4 regions of the Streptomyces sp. 142MFCol3.1 genome follow, and region 3 is predicted to be linked to each of the others. Evidence: riboswitches for the same ligand, from Rfam matches in the RefSeq annotation. Region 3 holds a riboswitch; each other region holds the start of a gene.

Region 1 (4,182 bases), on a different contig from region 3:
AGGAGAAGTTCCCCCGGGCGCTGTGGGTGAGGCTGATCATCTACGTCGCCGTCGGCCACCTCTTCGCGGCCTTCATCTACCTGCTCTTCACGCTGGGCGCGCAGGGCCAGTAGACGTGCCGGGCCGCAGGGCCGGTCCAGGGCCGCGTCAGTCGAGCAGGCGCTCGCGCAGGCGGTCCCGCACCTGCGGGGTGACCCGCAGCGCCTGCTCCAGGTAGGTGTCGACGCCGCCCCAGGTCTCCTCGATGGTCTCGAAGGCCGCCGTGAGGTACTCGGCGCGCGCGTCGAACAGGGGGCTGAGCAGCTCCATGACCTCCGGGGAGTACGCGGAGGGGGCGGAACTGCTGCGGTGCACCTTGTAGCGGCGGTGCTTGGCGTTCGACTCCAGGTAGTCGGCGACGATCGCGTCGCGCTCGACACCGAGGGCGAGGAGCGTCACGGCTATGGACAGGCCCGCGCGGTCCTTGCCCGCCGCGCAGTGCATCAGCGCGGGCACGCTGTCCTCGGCCAGCGAGTGCAGCACCTGGGAGTGCTCCGTCGTGCGCTCCTTGATGATCGTGCGGTAGGAGACGACCATCCGGTTCGCGGCCTTGCCGTCCGAGAGGATCGAGCGCAGCTGGTCGAGGTCGCCGTCACGGACCATCTTCCAGAACTCCGCGCCGTCGGCCGGGTCGGTGAGCGGAAGGTTCACGTTCCGTACGCCGGGGAGGTCGACGTCGGGGCCCTCCAGCTTCTGGTCCGAGGCGTTGCGGAAGTCGAAGATCGTGTGCAGGCCCAGTGAGGAGAGGAACGTGGCGTCCTTCTCGGTCGCGTGCGCGAGGTGGCCGCTGCGGTACAGCCGCCCCTGTTTCACCCGTCGGCCGTCCACGGTGGGCAGGCCGCCCACGTCCCGGAAGTTGCGTACTCCGGCCAGCTCGGGCTCGGTCGACGGGACCTGCTGCGTCACGTGGACTCCTCACATTCGGCCGCCGGTGCCGCCCAGGTCCTGCCCGGTGGCGTGTGTCGGCGGGTTGCGCTCTCGACCATACGACATGGGTTCCTGAGGCAATGAGTTGTCCACAGGCGTTGCCCGCGGGGCACGGCCGCCGGGAACATGCCGGTATCTGATCGAGGTCCGCGTGGAGCGAGGAGGAGCTCGCCGAGGCGCGGGAATGGGTCGGCCTCTACAAGGAGATCCGCCCTGTCGTGCAGCGCGGGGACCTCTACCGTCTGCGCCCTCCGGAGGGCGGCCTGAGTGCCGTGCAATACGTCCACGGCGACGAGACGGTGGTGCTCGCCTGGCTCCAGGCCCAGCGGTACGGCGAGCCGACAGCTCCGCTCCGACTGCGCGGACTCGACCCGGCGCAGGCGTACGAATGCCGCGAAACGGGTGAAATCCATCGTGGTGCAGTGTTGCTGCACCACGGACTGCGGACAGGCCTGCGAGGAGACCTCGATGCCGCGGTAGTCCGACTGCACCGCATATGACCGTTCTGCCGGAATCGGGACCTTCGTTCCAACTGGCCCTGGATTGGGGCGCCATGCGGTGGGCCGCGTGAGCAGCGTCATATTCGTGACGATGCGTCGCGGCCCGCTTTTCGCAACGCGCCCGTACCCACGGGCCGGTTGAGGGGGAGAAAAGATCATCTCTTCACGGAGTGTGACGGGCATTTCCGACATGGATCAAGAAAGGTGGGCGCGCGAAGAAATCTCCTGGTTGTGGATGCGCTCTCGTCTCGCTTACGTTCGCCCTCACTCCGGACGGACGCCTAATCCTGCCGCCGGCCGGAATCCGCACACAGACCCGCACACGGCAGGAGCGGGGGACCCAAGGTTCCATGCCTGTTCCGGTCTCCGGAACGGCTCGGGGTACAGCCGCGCCGACGCGTGGCCGGGCATCTCCAGCCCGCACCCGACAGCTCACCTCGCAGGCGCCGGAGAGGAACTCGTCATGCCCGCGAAGGGTAAGCACCGCCGCCCCAAGTCCCCCCGCCTCGCCCGCTCGATCGCCGTCGCCTCAACCGGTGGCGCCGCACTCGTGCTGCCCCTGCTGGGCGCCACGGGCGCCCATGCCGCGGCCCCCGCCGCCACCGTCGCGCAGAAGGCCGGGAAGGCCGTGGCCGCCGCTCCCGTCGCGGCGAAGAAGGTCGCCGGGAACAAGACCTACCGCGTCAAGGCCGGCGACTATCTCTCGAAGATCGCCGACGAGCAGAGCGTCCGCGGTGGCTGGAAGAAGCTGTACTCCGACAACCGCCCAGCCATCGGCGGCGACCCGGCACTGATCCACCCGGGCCTGGAGCTGACGATCGGCGCGAAGGCCGTGTCCGCCGGCGCCACCCAGTCGTCCGCTCCGGCCGCGAAGACCGCCGGCGCTCCGGCCGCGAAGACCGCCGGCGCCCCCGCCCCCCAGGCCGCCGCGAAGAGCTACTCGGGCTACACGCTGCCGGTCGCGGGCGGCAGCGTCGGCACCTCCTACAAGGTGGCGGGCAGCATGTGGTCCAGCGGCTACCACACCGGCGTGGACTTCGTGGTCCCGACCGGCACCACCATCAAGTCCATCGCCGCCGGGACCGTCGTCTCCGCCGGCTGGGGCGGCGCCTACGGCAACCAGGTCGTCATCCAGCACGCCGACGGCAAGTACTCCCAGTACGCCCACATGTCGGCCCTGTCCGTGTCGGCGGGTCAGACCGTGGCCGCCGGCCAGCAGATCGGCCTCTCCGGTGCGACGGGCAACGTCACCGGACCGCATCTGCATTTCGAGATCCGCACCACGCCGAACTACGGCTCGGACGTGGACCCGGTCGCCTACCTGCGCTCGCACGGTGTCGCCGTCGGCTGACACCTCACGCAGTCCCCGGCGCCCGCCGCTTCCTGCCGCGGACGGCGGGTCCCGCTCCTGACGGCGGGACCCGCCGTCCGCGAGGCAGGACCCCCTCCGAAGGCCGGACCCCCGATCCCCGGGGTCCGGCCTTCGGTGCGTCGACTCGTCAATCCGGCGCCACCGGTGCCGGATTGCGGCCCTCCGCGTGCGGACTCGGTCAACGCTCCTGATCAGGGCCCTATTCCGGATTGACCAATACTTGACGAGTGTCTTATATCACCATCCGTCAACCCTTCCTTACGGTCGCGTAGCTCACATCGAAAGGTGAATCATGGTCCGACGTGGCAGACGATTCGAAGAGTGACAACAGATCAGTGATCGGGTCGTACGTGGCGGTGGGGGACAGCTTCACCGAGGGCGTCGGCGACCCCGGTCCGGACGGGGCCTTCGTGGGCTGGGCCGACCGCTTCGCGGTGCTCCTCGCGGACCGGCGCGCCGAGGGCGACTTCAACTACACCAATCTCGCCGTGCGCGGGAAACTGCTCGACCAGATCGTCGCGGACCAGCTCGGGCGCGCCAAGGAACTCGCCCCGGACCTGGTCTCCTTCTGTGCGGGCGGCAACGACATCATCCGGCCCGGCACCGACCCCGACGAGGTCGCGGAGCGCTTCGAGCGCGCGATCGCCGACCTCACCTCCGCCGTCGGCACCGTCATGGTGACCACCGGCTTCGACACCCGTGGTGTGCCCGTGCTCAAGCACCTGCGCGGCAAGATCGCCACGTACAACGGACATGTGCGTGCCATCGCGGACCGCTACGGCTGCCCCGTGCTCGACCTCTGGTCCCTCAAGACGGTTCAGGACCGCCGTGCCTGGGACGGCGACCGGCTGCACCTCTCGCCCGAAGGGCACACCCGGGTGGCGCTCCGCGCCGGTCAGGTCCTCGGTCTCGACGTGCCGGCTGATCCGGACCAGCCCTGGCCGCCGCTGCCGCCCCGCGGCACGCTCGAAGTGCGGCGCGACGACATCCACTGGGCGCGCGAGTACCTGGTCCCGTGGATCGGGCGCCGGCTGCGCGGCGAGTCGTCGGGAGACCATGTGGCCGCCAAGGGCGCCCTCTCCCCGGACGACATCAAGATGCGCATAGAGGCGGTCGCCTGAGCCGCGCCGGCGCCGGCGGATTCCCCCGCGGGCGGCTCGACCAGTGAGGTGACGGCCCGGGAGTGGCGTGGGGCGGAGCGCGGCACGCGGTGCTGGGATGACCGCGAACCGCCCCCGCGTCCCGAGGGGGCCCGAAGGAGACCTCCATGCCCGCCCGCCGCGTGTCCACCGCACTCGCCGCGACCCTCCTCGCCCTCGCCCTCCCGCAGGCCGCCGCGGCCCC
Region 2 (4,182 bases), on a different contig from region 3:
TCTCCCGGACGGCACCCGTCTGTACGCGCGCGTCTGGCGCCCGCTGACCGAGGAACGCGTACCCGCTCTCCTCGAATACCTTCCGCACCGCCTCACGGACCGGACCGCGCCCCGCGACTGGCAGCGCCACCCCTGGTACGCGGGCCACGGCTACGCCTCCGTCCGCGTGGACATCCGCGGACACGGCAATTCGGAGGGCATGCCGGCGGACGCGCACACGCAGGAGGAGCTGGACGACGGCGTGGAGGTGGTCAACTGGCTGGCCGCCCAGCCCTGGTGCACCGGCAACGTCGGCATGTTCGGCATCTCCTGGGGCGGTTTCGTTTCGCTCCGGATCGCGGCTCTCGCACCCGAGCCGCTCAAGGCGGTCGTCGCGGTCTGCTCGACGGACGACCGCTACGACAACGACGTCCACTACACAGGAGGTTCCGTACGGGCCGCCGGCCTGCACGCCCGGTCGGCCGCGACGCTCGCCTCCGCCGCCCTTCCCCCGGACCCGGCACACGTGGGCGAGGTGATGTGGCGGGACATGTGGGTGAAGCGGCTCCAGGCGGTGGAGCCACCGGTCCACACCTGGCTGGAGCACCAGACCCGGGACGCGTACTGGCGCCACGGGAGTGTCCGCGAGGACTACGGAGCGATCCGGGCGGCGGTCCTGGCGGTCGGCGGCTGGCACGACCCGTACCGCGACACGGTGCTGCGTCTGGTCGAGCACCTGCCACCCGATCGCGTACGCGGAGTGATCGGCCCGTGGTCGCACCAGTACCCCGACCGGGACCGGCCGCCCGGCCCTGCGATCGGCTTCCTCCAGGAGACCCTGCGCTGGTGGGACCACTGGCTGCGCCCCCCGGCGACGTCCGGCCCCGGCCCCGGCCCCGGCCCCGGCGGCATCATGGCGGAGCCGCTCCTGCGCTCGTACGTCATGGACGCGCGTCCTCCGGCGACGACGTACCCGGTGATCACCGGCCGCTGGGTGGGTGATCACGTCTGGCCGTCGCCCTCCGTGACCCGGGTCACGTACGCGCTCCAGGGCGACCCGGTGGCGGTGCGCTCACCGCAGCACACCGGGGTGGACGCGGGCCGCACCGTCCCGCGCGGCCACGACGCGGACCTGCCCCCGGACCAGCGGGAGGAGGACGCCCGGTCGGTCTGCTTCGAGTTCGAGGTCACGGAGGAGACCTGGGTCCTGGGCCGCCCGGCGGTCCGGCTGCGGCTGACCTCGCACTCCCCCCGGGGCCAGGTGATCGCCCGGCTGTGCGACGTGGCTCGCGACGGCGCCTCGACGCTCGTCACCCGGGGCGTGCTGAACCTGTCGGCGCGCCACGGCAGCGACCGCGCCACGGCGTGGGTGCCGGGCGCGACGGAGGACGTGCTCGTCGAGCTGGACGCCATCGGTCACGCGTTCCCGCCCGGGCATCACGTCCGGCTCGCCGTCTCCTCCGCGTACTGGCCGTGGGTCTGGCCACAGCCCGGCACGGAGGCCGGCTTCACCCTCGACCCGGCGGCCTCTGTCCTCGAACTCCCGGTAAGGGCAAGGGAGTCGGACCCGACGATCGCCTTCGAGGAGCCGGAGCAGTCCGCACCCCTCGGGGCGGTCTCCCCCGCGACGCTGGACGAGCCGCGTCCCGAACGGCTCCTCGTGCACGACGTCGCCAAGGGCGAGTGGCGCCTGGAGACCGACCTCCCTCACGAAGGCACCCGTATCCACCCGGACGGCCTCGAAGTGACCGAAGACGTCCGGGAGTCGTACGCGATCGACGAGTCCGGCCCCATGTCGGCGCGAGTCCGCTCGGACTGGTCGATCCGCTTCCACCGGCCAGACCTCGCCTGGGACGCCCGTGTGGCGACACGATCGGAACTCGCCTGCTCCGAGGGTGAGTTCATCGCCACCAACGAGGTCGTCTGCAGGGCCGGCGACGAGGTGGTCTTCCACCGGACGTGGGAGAAGCGGATCCCGCGCACGGCGGGCTAGGTCCGCCGCCGCCCCGGCCCTGCCCGGCGGGGCGGCCGGACGCGCGGCCACCGGGCCCAACGGAAACCCCTGCACCCTGTCCGAGTTGCCCGAGTTACCCGACTCGCAGCCTCCGGCCCATCACCCCTCCCCGATGTCCGAATTGCCCTACTCGCACCCATGGTCGCCGGGGCGTGATGTCCGAGTTGCCGCTCTTGCCGCTTTGGTTGGCTTTGGTCTCGTGAGTTGGGTCACGTACACCCTCGACCGGGAATTTACGCCGCCCTCACAGAATCCCTTTGCTAAAGGCAAGTTGAGGATCCAATTCCGGTTGAATCGGACGTATTGACACTACCTTAATCAGGCGAAAGCGATCTTCGTCCGAAATTCAGCCCTTGTTCCCGACATGTGCTCTCGCATACGTTCACCTCGATCCGGGCGGATCGCCGAATCCTGCCGCCGCCCGAACCCACCCACCCACGCACACACGGCAGGAGCGGGGGACCCAGGCAAGCCGTCGATCCGGACAAACCGGAACGACTAGGGGTTAAGCCGCATACAGAGCGCGGCCGGGCACCTCCCCGCCCGAACCCGACAGCTCACCTCGCAGGCGCCGGAGAGGAAACCGCCATGTCCGGACGAGTCATGAACCGCCGCTTCAGGACCAGCCCCTTCATCACCCGTGGCGTGCTCGCCGCCGGTGTGGGCGGAGTCGCCCTCGCGCTCCCCCTCCTGAGCGCCACCGGCGCCCAGGCCGCCACGCCGACGCAGACTGTCCAGGCCACCGTCCCCCAGGTGCAGCTCCTCACCTACACCGTGGTCGCCGGCGACACCCTCCAGACCGTCGCGAAGAAGAACCCGTCGTGCGGTGGCTGGCAGGCGCTGTACGACGCGAACAAGGCCGTCATCGGCCCCGACGCCGCCCACCTGCGCCCGGGACTGGTGCTGACGGTGGGCACGAAGAACCTCGCGACCGGCGTGGTGTCCCCGCTGACCAAGGCCGCACCGGCGGCAGCGGCCCCCGCCTCCGGCAAGACGTACGCCAACAACCTCGACGGCTGGATCAAGCACTCCCTGGACATCATGGCCAAGGAGCGCATACCCGGCACGTACAACGGCATCCACCGCAACGTGATGCGCGAGTCCTCCGGCAACCCCCGCGCCATCAACAACTGGGACTCCAACGCCGCCGCGGGCATCCCCTCGAAGGGTCTCCTCCAGGTGATCGACCCCACCTTCAAGGCGTACCACGTCCCCGGCACCTCGATGGACCCGTACGACCCGGTCGCGAACATCACGGCCGCCTGCAACTACGCCGCGGCGAAGTACGGCTCGATCGACAACGTCAACGGAGCGTACTGACCCGGCGACAGCGGCACATCGCCGATTGGGGGCGCGCGGCGGACCTCCGCCCGCGCCCCGAATCGAGATTTTTGTCCGTCTTCCCCCGCTTTTCCCTTGGGGGATGCCTGCGCCTCGGCGGGACGTCCGCACCGCGACCGGACGTCTACACCCCGAAGAGCCGTTCCAGCACGACCGCGATGCCGTCGTCCTCGTTCGACAAGGTCACCTCGTCGGCCACCGCCTTCAGTTCGGGATGCGCGTTGGCCATGGCGATCCCACGGGCCGCCCAGTCGAACATGGGGATGTCATTGGGCATGTCGCCGAAGGCGAGGGTCTCGGCGGGCGCGAGACCGAGGTGCGCCGCGGCGAGGGCGAGACCCGTCGCCTTGGTCACACCGCATGGCTGGAGTTCGACGGTGCCCGGCCCCGACATGGTGACCGTCGCGAGCGAACCGACCACCGACCGTGCCGCCCAGGCCAACTCGTCATCGGTCAGGGAAGGGTGACGGAGCAACACCTTGCTGATGGGTTCCGTCCACAGGTCGTCGCGCCGTCGCACCCGTACCGCCGGGAGCGTCGGGTGGGGCATCACGTAACCCGGCTCGATCAGGGTCAGCCCGTCCACGCCGTCCTGGTCCACCGCCGCGTACAGCAGGCCGACTTCCGCCTCGATCTTGCCGAGCGCCGTCTCCGCCAGTTCCCTGTCCAGGGTCACCGACCACAGCATCCGGTCCGCCCCGGCGTCGTACAGCTGCGCCCCCTGCCCGCACACCGCCAGTCCCTCGCCGCCGAGTTCGTCCAGCAGTGGACGCACCCTCGGTGCGGGACGGCCCGTCACCACGAGATGCCGGGCACCCGCCTCGGCCACCCTCGCCAGCGCGGCCCGC
Region 3 (4,182 bases):
AGGGCTCGCGGACGAGCTGCAACTCGCCGTCGCACCGCTCTTCGTGGGCCAGCCGGACGCGCCGCGGCTGTTCGGCCCGGGCGCGTATCCCCCCGGGCGGATGCGCCTCGTGGAGACGCGGGCCGTCGGAGACGTCGTCCTCATCCGGTACGTCCCCACGGCACCCGGCGCCGGGGAGCTCGCCGGTGCCGCGGACCGGCAGTGGCTGGCCCTCGCCTGCGAGCTGGCCGCGCAGTGCCCGCCCTCGGAGACGGCGTTCAGCGTGGGCGCGGTCGTGGTCGCGGCCGACGGCACCGAGCTGGCCCGCGGTCACTCCCGGGAGGGCGACGACCCCGTCGTGCACGCCGAGGAGGCCGCGCTCGCCAAGATCGACCCCGCCGACCCCCGACTGGCCTCCGCCACCGTGTACAGCAGCCTGGAGCCGTGTGCCCGACGCGCCTCCCGGCCCGCCCCCTGCGCCCGGCTGATCCTCGACGCCGGAGTGCGGCGCGTGGTCACCGCGTGGCGCGAGCCCGACACGTTCGTCGCCGAGGCCGACGGGAGCGGGCTGCTCACGGCGGCGGGCGTCGACGTCCTCGAACTGCCGGAGTTCGAGGAGCGGGCGAAGGCGCCCAACCGGCACCTTCTCGGCTAGCCCCCGGCCGCGCGCGACACGCCGGGCGGGGGCGGGGGCAGACGTGTGTGCTTCGGGTCCCGCGGATGGCGTACACTGGTTTCAACGACGCGGGGTGGAGCAGCTCGGTAGCTCGCTGGGCTCATAACCCAGAGGTCGCAGGTTCAAATCCTGTCCCCGCTACTGAAACAAGGGCCGGACTCGGAATGACGAGTCCGGCCCTTGGTCTTTCCCCCGGCCCTTCCCGGTTCTCGGTCTTTCCCCTCGTCCTTGCCGCGCCCCCTGTTGGCGGCCGGTCACGACCTGGCGCGTTCCCCCGGTCGGTCCACATCGGTCGCTGCCCGCCCGCGTGCCGGGATATCTGGACGGGTGGGGCGAGCAGGAAGCGAGCGGCGAGTGGCCATGGGCCCGTACGACCGGTCCGGTGGACGGCTGCCCGGCGACCCCGTGCCCGACCCCGGCGTCGGAGACACCCCGCGGCCCCGCCCGGCGGGCACCGGGAAGCGTGGGGTCTCCTCCGTGCGGACCTTCGTCAAGACGCCGCCCGCGCTGCTCGTCGTCGCCGGGGTCCTCTACGACTACCTGACCGCGGCGGAGTTCGCCGCCGCCCCCTTCTTCACGGCCGCCCCGCTGGTGGCCGCACCGCTCTACACGCTGCTGAGCACGGCGCTCGCCGGCCTGCCGGCCGTCGCCGCCGGCACGCTCGTCACGCTCGACGGCGCGCCGTCGGCACTGCCGCTCGGGATGGGCGAGTTGGACGGCCGGCCCGACGGGCGGTGGGCGAGAAGTTCCCGCACGGCGCGACGCTGCTCCTCTACACCGACGGTCTGTCCGAGGCGCGCGACGGACGCGGGGACTTCTACGACCCGGCGGCGCGTCTCGCCGGACGCGTATTCCCCGGTCCCGACGCCCTGTTGACCGTCCTGGCCGGGGAGGTCCGGCGGCACGCGGGAGGCGGCACGACGGACGACATGGCGTTGCTCGCCGTACGACGTCCCCGATCGTTGTCACCCGGGGTGACCGGACCGTACCCCTCCGCATAACGACTGACGTACCGTCAGGGAAAGGCGTGTTTACGAGGTGCGGTCAACTCGCCCGGTTTCCGGCGGTGGTGCCCCCAAAGTCCAGGCCAAAAGCGTTAACGATCAATCCGAACGGCTTGGAATCCGGGGCCCGCGTCTATTAACGTTCGATAACGCAGCGCGGTCGTCCCAGCCGTCACAAGAGGCGGCTCCGTGCGCACGCGCCGAATCCCGCAAGGGAACCGGGGAACCACTAACTTGGGGTGAATCGGGCGTTCTTCGCGGTCATATCCGTGAGGGACGCACGTAGGAGACCTTCCTGCTCCGAACCCGTCAGCTAACCCGGTAGGCGAGAAGGAAGGAAAGGAGCGCGCCCACGTGGCGTCAAACCGGCCTGCCCAGCCAACCTCGTTCGCGGCGGACGAAACCCAGTCCATCGGCTACGCGTACGGCAACGACGAGGGCCCCTGGGAGGAGTGGAATCCCACCGCGGATTCCGTCCGTCCCGTCCGCGGCCGGCACCGCGTCAGCAAGCAGCGCGGCGGAGGACTCGCGCGCAGCTCCACCGTCCTCGGTGTCGGTGTCATAGCCGCCGTCGGCGCTGGTGGCATGGCCACCGCGGCGCCCGGCAAGCCGCCGGTCTCGATCTCCCTGCCCGACCTCTCCTCGGTCACCGAGTCCGCCAAGGCCCTGATCTCCGACGGCGGATCCAGCGCGCCCAAGGGCTCCAGCACCCCCCTCACCACCGCCGGACTGACCACCGCGGACGCCGCGCAGGGCAGCGCCGACGCCGGTGAGGCGCTGCGCGCCCGCATCATGCAGCAGGCCGAGTCTCAGCAGGATCAGGTCGACAGCGCGGCCCAGGAGGCCGCCGAGACGGCCGCCGCGAAGCAGGCCGCCGAGACCGCCGCCAAGCAGCAGGACGCCGCCGAGGCCAAGGCCGCCGCCGCCAAGAAGAAGGCGGAGGAGGAGGCCAAGGCCAAGGCCGAGGCGGAGCGCCTCGCCGAGCTCGCCAAGAGCTACTCGCTGCCCACCTCCTCGTACACGCTGACCTCCACCTTCGGTGAGGCCGGCTCCATGTGGTCCTCCGGCTACCACACCGGCCTCGACTTCGCGGCGCCCACCGGGACGCTCATCAAGGCGATCCACGGCGGCACCATCACGGAGGCCGGCTGGGCCGGCGCGTACGGCTACCGCACGGTCCTCACCCTCGACGACGGCACGGAGCTGTGGTTCTGCCACCAGTCGTCGATCAGTGTCACCGCCGGGCAGAAGGTCACCACGGGCGAAGTGATCGGGCGCGTGGGTGCGACGGGCAACGTCACCGGACCGCACCTGCACCTGGAAGTGCACCCCGGCGGGGGCGACTCCATCGACCCGATGGCCTGGCTGCGGGGCAAGGGCCTCAATCCCTGAGCCGACCGTCTCCACCCTTGCGCCGGGTGCTCCGGTTCCGGGCCGAGGGTTTTCACCCTCGTGCCGAGGGGACCGAACCCAGGCTGAGGTGCTCCACCCTTGTGCCGGGGGATCTCTCCTGACCGAGGGTCTTCACCCTTGTGCTCAGGGATCCGACCCTGGGGTCGAGGGTCTCCACCCGACCCCAGGGCTTCGCGCCCTGGGTACAAGGGCTTCATCCCGATCCGAGGGTCCAGACCCTGGTGCGAGGGACGCCACTCCTGAGGCGCGACCACACGTCGTCCGCCGAGGCGGCGCCCCTTCCTCCGCGGCAACGGTCTCCGGCGGTCCTGACGACAACCCCCTCGACGTCAGGGCTGCCGGTCAGGTGCATCCGGGTGTCTTCAGATGCGTGCGGAATACACCCATCCGGTAAGGGTGTTGCAGTGAGGTATGACTCCTCTCCGCAAGCTCGGTCCGTCCGACCTCGAAGTCTTCCCGCTCGCCCTCGGGGGCAACGTCTTCGGCTGGACCGCCGACGAGGCGCACTCCTTCGCCGTGCTCGACGCGTACACCGCCGCGGGCGGCAACTTCATCGACACCGCCGACTCCTACTCGGCGTGGGTCGACGGCAACGAGGGTGGCGAGTCCGAGACCCTCATCGGCACGTGGCTGAAGAAGCGCGGCAACCGCGCCGACGTCGTCCTCGCCACCAAGGTCAGCCAGCACCCCCGGTACCCGGGCCTGACCGGTGCCAACATCAAGGCGGCGGCCGACGCGTCCCTGCGCCGCCTCGGCACCGACCACATCGACCTGTACTACACGCACTTCGACAAGCCGGAGGTGCCCGTCGAGGAGATCATCGGCGCGCTCGACGAACTGGTGCGGGCGGGCAAGGTCCGGCACATCGCCGCGTCCAACATCTCCCCCGAGCGGCTCCGCGAGTCCCTGGAGTTCTCCGACCGCGAGGGCCTCGCGCGCTATGTCGCCCTGCAGCCCCACTACAACCTCGTCTCGCGTGACACGTACGAGGGGCCCCTGCACGACGTGGCCGCCCACGCCGGCCTCGCCGCCGTCCCGTACTTCGCCCTCGCGTCCGGCTTCCTCACGGGCAAGTACCGCCCGGGCGCGAGCGTCGACTCGGCCCGCGCC
Region 4 (4,182 bases), on a different contig from region 3:
ACGCGGCCTCCATGCTCGCGGTCCTCGGCCTGGGCGCCCAGGGCGGCGAGGAGATCGTCCTCGCCTCCGACGCCGAGGGTGCGGACGCCGCCCTCGACCGCCTGGCCAAGCTCGTCGCCGAGGGGCTCGAGGAGCTCCCGGAGACCGTCTGAGCGCATTGCCGGCGACGGCGGCCTTCGCCCCGAAAGGCGAGAGAACGCCGGCCCGCACATCGACCGAAGGGCTCGTCCGAGAATCTCGGACGAGCCCTTTTCTTTTCCCGTTTCCGGGCAGCAGAAATAATCCCCCGCGAATTACCCTTCTTTGTATACGGCGCCCGTGTTAATGCCGCACGCCCGTCATGTTTACGGGATGTTGCGAAGTCCTCACACGTTCCGTCCGGTCCCCGCCGCCGGGAAAGCGGAGCCGGTGCGCGGCCGTCGCGCGCTCCGCGTGCAGAGCCGTGATCGACCGCGCCCGCTCGCTGTCACCCCGCGCGACGGCGTCCACGATCCCGCCGTGCTCCGCCCAGGACTCCGCCGGGCCGGCCGGCACCTCCACGGTGTACATCCAGGCGATCTTGTGCCGCAGCTGGGCGAGCGTGGAGGTCAGCGCCGGGCTGCCGGAGGCCTGCGCGAGGGTCTCGTGGAACCAGCCGCCCAAGGAGCGCAGATCCTCGCTGTGCCCCCTCCTGGCGCGCTCCTGGCCGAGCCTGACCAGGCCTCGGAGCACCTTCAGGTGGGCCTCGGTGCGGCGCTGCGCGGCCCGCGCCGCACCCAGCGGCTCCAGCAGCATCCGCATCTCCAGCAGGTCCGACGCCTCCTGTTCGGTCGGCTCGGCGACACACGCGCCCGCGTGCCGCCGGGTGACGACGAAGCCCTCGGCCTCCAGGGTGCGCAGCGCTTCGCGCACCGGGACGCGCGAGACGCCGTAGCGGCGGGCGAGCAGTTCCTCGGTGAGCCGGCTGCCGCGCTCGTAGACGCCCGCGACGATGTCGTCACGGATCGCCGTGCATACCGAGTGCGCCGGAATACGCATGACCGGACCTCCGCTTTAATGCCCGCGAAACGCCATCGATTGACGCCTGTTCAGTGACTCTATTGCAGGCTGCCGGAATTTCCGACGGGAGGCCGGAATCCATGGATATTTTTTGGACAGGTGCCCGGCCGAAACGACGATGCCCCGGCTCGGTGAGCCGGGGCATCCGAAGTCGTGAAGAAGCCGCGGAGCGGACGTCGAGGTACACACCGCGCGAGCGGCGGCGCGTGGGACGTCAGTGCCCTGCGTGCGCAGGTGCGTCAGACGCTCACACCGCGCGCGCGGAGGTAGCCGACGGGGTCCATGTCCGAGCCGTACTCCGCGGTCGTACGGGCCTCGAAGTGGAGGTGCGGTCCGGTGGTGTTCCCGGTGGACCCGGAGAGGGCTATCCGCTGCCCCGGAGTGACCGCCTGGCCGACGGAGACGCCGATGGACGACAGGTGGCCGTACATGGTGTACGTGCCGTCGTGCATCTTGATCACGACCTGGTTGCCGTAGGCGCCGCCCCAGCCGGCCGTGACGACCGTGCCCGAGCCGACGGCGTGGACCGGGGTGCCGGACGCCGCGTGGAAGTCGACGCCGGTGTGGCTGCCGGAGGACCAGAGGCTGCCACCGGTCTTGTAGCCCGTGGAGACGTACGAGCCGGTGATCGGCAGGACGAAGGAGTTGAGGCGCTTGCGCTCGGCCTCGCGGGCGGCGCGCTCCTTGGCCTCACGCTCCTTCCGGGCCTCCTCGGCGGCCCGCTTGCGGGCGGCCTCCTCGGCCTTCTTCAGCGCCGCGGCCTCGTCGGCGGCGCGCTGCTGCGCCGCGGCCTGCTCGTCGATCTGCTCGGCGACCGAGTCGCCGAGGGTGACGACCGGGGTCAGTCCGGTCTGCTCGACGGACGATTCCGCGGCGAGCGCGGGTGCGGCCAGCGCCCCGACGACGCCGGTGGTGGTGAGCGCCGCGACGCCGACGGCGTTCGTGGTGGTGCGCTTCACGCGGCTCGGACGACGATGCTTCCCGGTGCCACAGGTGAACGCCATGTAGGGGCTGGTCCTTTCCTTCCCTCTCGCCTACCGGGTTAGCTGACGGGTTCGGAGCAGGAAGGTCTCCTACGGACCCCCTCCGGGAGGGCGTCCGATTCACCCCAGGGACTGCGAATGGGTCCCCGGCTCCCCTGGCTCGCGCCGTACGGGGACTCGGCGATGACTGTCCGGTGCCGCGGGCGCGGCGCACTGCCTGGCGAACAGCCGGATCGACGCTAGACGGGGCGTCTTCCAAACAACAAACGGATCACGGTTTTTGTAGTGCATGCCACAGGGCAGACGACAACCTCTCTACCAATAAGGACAAATCGAGGAGGAAGTCCGGACAAAGCGAGGCCCAGGTGACGCAAGCGTCACCTGGGCCTCCGAGACGTCGCGCCGCCCTACTCGGCAGTCACGACGGTCACTTCACCGATTCCGAGGGCCTCGACGGGCTCCTTGATCTGCTCGGCGTCGCCCACCAGGACCGTCACCAGCCGGTCCACCGGGAAGGCGTTCACGACGGCCGCCGTGGCCTCCACGGTGCCCGTCGCGGCCAGCTGCTGATACAGCGTCGCCTGGTAGTCGTCGGGCAGGAACTGCTCGACCTGGTCCGCGAGTGTGCTCGCCACGGCCGCCGCGGTCTCGAACTTGAGGGGCGCCACACCGACCAGGTTCTGCACGGCGACGTCCCGCTCCGCGTCGGTCAGACCCTCCGCGGCGAGGGTGCGCAGCACCTTCCACAGGTCGTCGAGCGCCGGACCCGTGTTCGGGGTGTCCACGGAGCCGCTGATGGCGAGCATCGCCACGCCCGTGGTGCCCGCGGCGGACGACGGCGCGGCCCGCAGGACCTGGCCGAACGCCCGCACACCGTAGGTGTATCCCTTCTCCTCGCGCAGGACCCGGTCCAGACGTGAGGTGAGGGTGCCGCCGAGGCAGTAGGTGCCGAGCACCTGGGCGGGCCACACACGGTCGTGCCGGTCGGCCCCCACACGGCCGATGAGCAGCTGCGTCTGGACGGCGCCTGGCCGGTCGACGATGACCACACGGCCCGTGTCGTCGGCGCTCACCGGCGGCACCGGGCGCGGCTCGGCAAACGAGCCGGTCCAGGAGCCGAGCGTGTCGCCGAGCAGTTCGTCGACGTCGACGCCGGTGAGGTCACCGACGATGACCGCGGTCCCGGTCGCGGGACGCACGTGCTTCTCGTAGAAGGCGCGCACGGCCGCCGAGTCGATGCTCTCGACGGTCTCCTCGGTGCCCTGCCGCGGGCGCGACATGCGCGAGGTCGACGGAAACAGCTCCTTGGAGAGCTCCTTGGCTGCGCGGCGGGCCGGGTTGGCCGACTCGTGCGGGATCTCGTCCAGCCGGTTGCGCACCAGCCGCTCGACCTCGCTGTCCTCGAACGCCGGTGCCCGCAGGGCGTCGGCCAGCAGACCGAGCGCCTTGGGCAGGCGGGAGACGGGGACTTCGAGCGACAGACGCACGCCGGGGTGGTCCGCGTGCGCGTCCAGCGTGGCGCCGCAGCGCTCCAGCTCCGCGGCGAACTCCTCGGCGGAGTGCTTGTCCGTGCCCTCCGAGAAGGCCCGCGCCATGATGGTGGCGACGCCGTCCAGACCGGCCGGCTCGGCCTCCAGGGGCGCCGCGAGCAGCACCTCGACGGCGACGACCTGCTGGCCGGGGCGGTGGCAGCGCAGCACCGTCAGGCCGTTGTCCAGCGTGCCCCGCTCGGGGGCCGGGAACGCCCAGGGCTTGGCCTCGCCCGCCTGGGGCTGCGGGTGGAAATCCATGCTCGCGAGCTCGGTCACTTCGCCGACTCCTCGTCCTCGTCGGTGGTTTCGGCGGTCTGGGGGGCCTCGGCGACCGGCTCGTAGACGAGCACCGCGCGGTTGTCGGGGCGCAGCCGGGCCTTGGCGATCTCCTGGACCTCCTCCGCGGTGACGGCGAGGACGCGCTGCACGGCGGTCAGGGCGAGCTGCGGGTCGCCGAACAGGACGGCGAACCGGCACAGTTCGTCGGCGCGGCCCGCGACCGTGCCCAGCCGGTCCAGCCACTCGCGCTCGAGCTGGGCCTGCGCCCGCTCCATCTCCTCGGCGGTGGGACCCTCCTCGGCGAACCGGGCGAGCTCCGCGTCGACGGCGGCCTCGATGACCGGGACCTC

Evidence for each region. Region 3 has a riboswitch for cyclic di-AMP ahead of H305_RS0134980 (M23 family metallopeptidase). Riboswitches for the same ligand answer to the same signal wherever they lie in the genome.
Region 1: it holds a riboswitch for cyclic di-AMP, as region 3 does, so the genes downstream of both, H305_RS0101680 (M23 family metallopeptidase) here and H305_RS0134980 (M23 family metallopeptidase) in region 3, are expected to answer to the same signal.
Region 2: it holds a riboswitch for cyclic di-AMP, as region 3 does, so the genes downstream of both, H305_RS0139605 (transglycosylase SLT domain-containing protein) here and H305_RS0134980 (M23 family metallopeptidase) in region 3, are expected to answer to the same signal.
Region 4: it holds a riboswitch for cyclic di-AMP, as region 3 does, so the genes downstream of both, H305_RS0121940 (M23 family metallopeptidase) here and H305_RS0134980 (M23 family metallopeptidase) in region 3, are expected to answer to the same signal.

Annotation. Positions count from the first base shown of each region.
Region 1 is NZ_AUKV01000001.1:381,422-385,603, reverse strand. It holds gene H305_RS44190 (DUF6126 family protein) at 1-113, shown strand, start outside; gene H305_RS0101690 (tyrosine-protein phosphatase) at 148-945, opposite strand; partial or broken gene H305_RS49950 (GH36 C-terminal domain-containing protein) at 1,119-1,466, shown strand; cyclic di-AMP (ydaO/yuaA leader) riboswitch at 1,752-1,925, shown strand; gene H305_RS0101680 (M23 family metallopeptidase) at 1,930-2,817, shown strand; gene H305_RS0101675 (SGNH/GDSL hydrolase family protein) at 3,174-3,959, shown strand; gene H305_RS0101670 (SIMPL domain-containing protein) at 4,106-4,182, shown strand, end outside.
Region 2 is NZ_AUKV01000046.1:27,143-31,324, forward strand. It holds gene H305_RS0139600 (CocE/NonD family hydrolase) at 1-1,972, shown strand, start outside; cyclic di-AMP (ydaO/yuaA leader) riboswitch at 2,386-2,577, shown strand; gene H305_RS0139605 (transglycosylase SLT domain-containing protein) at 2,582-3,313, shown strand; gene H305_RS0139610 (Cof-type HAD-IIB family hydrolase) at 3,459-4,182, opposite strand, start outside.
Region 3 is NZ_AUKV01000031.1:95,188-99,369, forward strand. It holds gene H305_RS0134965 (dihydrofolate reductase family protein) at 1-634, shown strand, start outside; tRNA gene H305_RS0134970 (tRNA-Met) at 723-796, shown strand; partial or broken gene H305_RS56495 (SpoIIE family protein phosphatase) at 1,304-1,656, shown strand; cyclic di-AMP (ydaO/yuaA leader) riboswitch at 1,848-2,002, shown strand; gene H305_RS0134980 (M23 family metallopeptidase) at 2,014-3,051, shown strand; gene H305_RS0134985 (aldo/keto reductase) at 3,484-4,182, shown strand, end outside.
Region 4 is NZ_AUKV01000014.1:150,574-154,755, forward strand. It holds gene H305_RS0121930 (HPr family phosphocarrier protein) at 1-152, shown strand, start outside; gene H305_RS0121935 (GntR family transcriptional regulator) at 322-1,017, opposite strand; gene H305_RS0121940 (M23 family metallopeptidase) at 1,278-2,042, opposite strand; cyclic di-AMP (ydaO/yuaA leader) riboswitch at 2,055-2,214, opposite strand; gene H305_RS0121945 (M16 family metallopeptidase) at 2,429-3,829, opposite strand; gene H305_RS0121950 (M16 family metallopeptidase) at 3,826-4,182, opposite strand, start outside.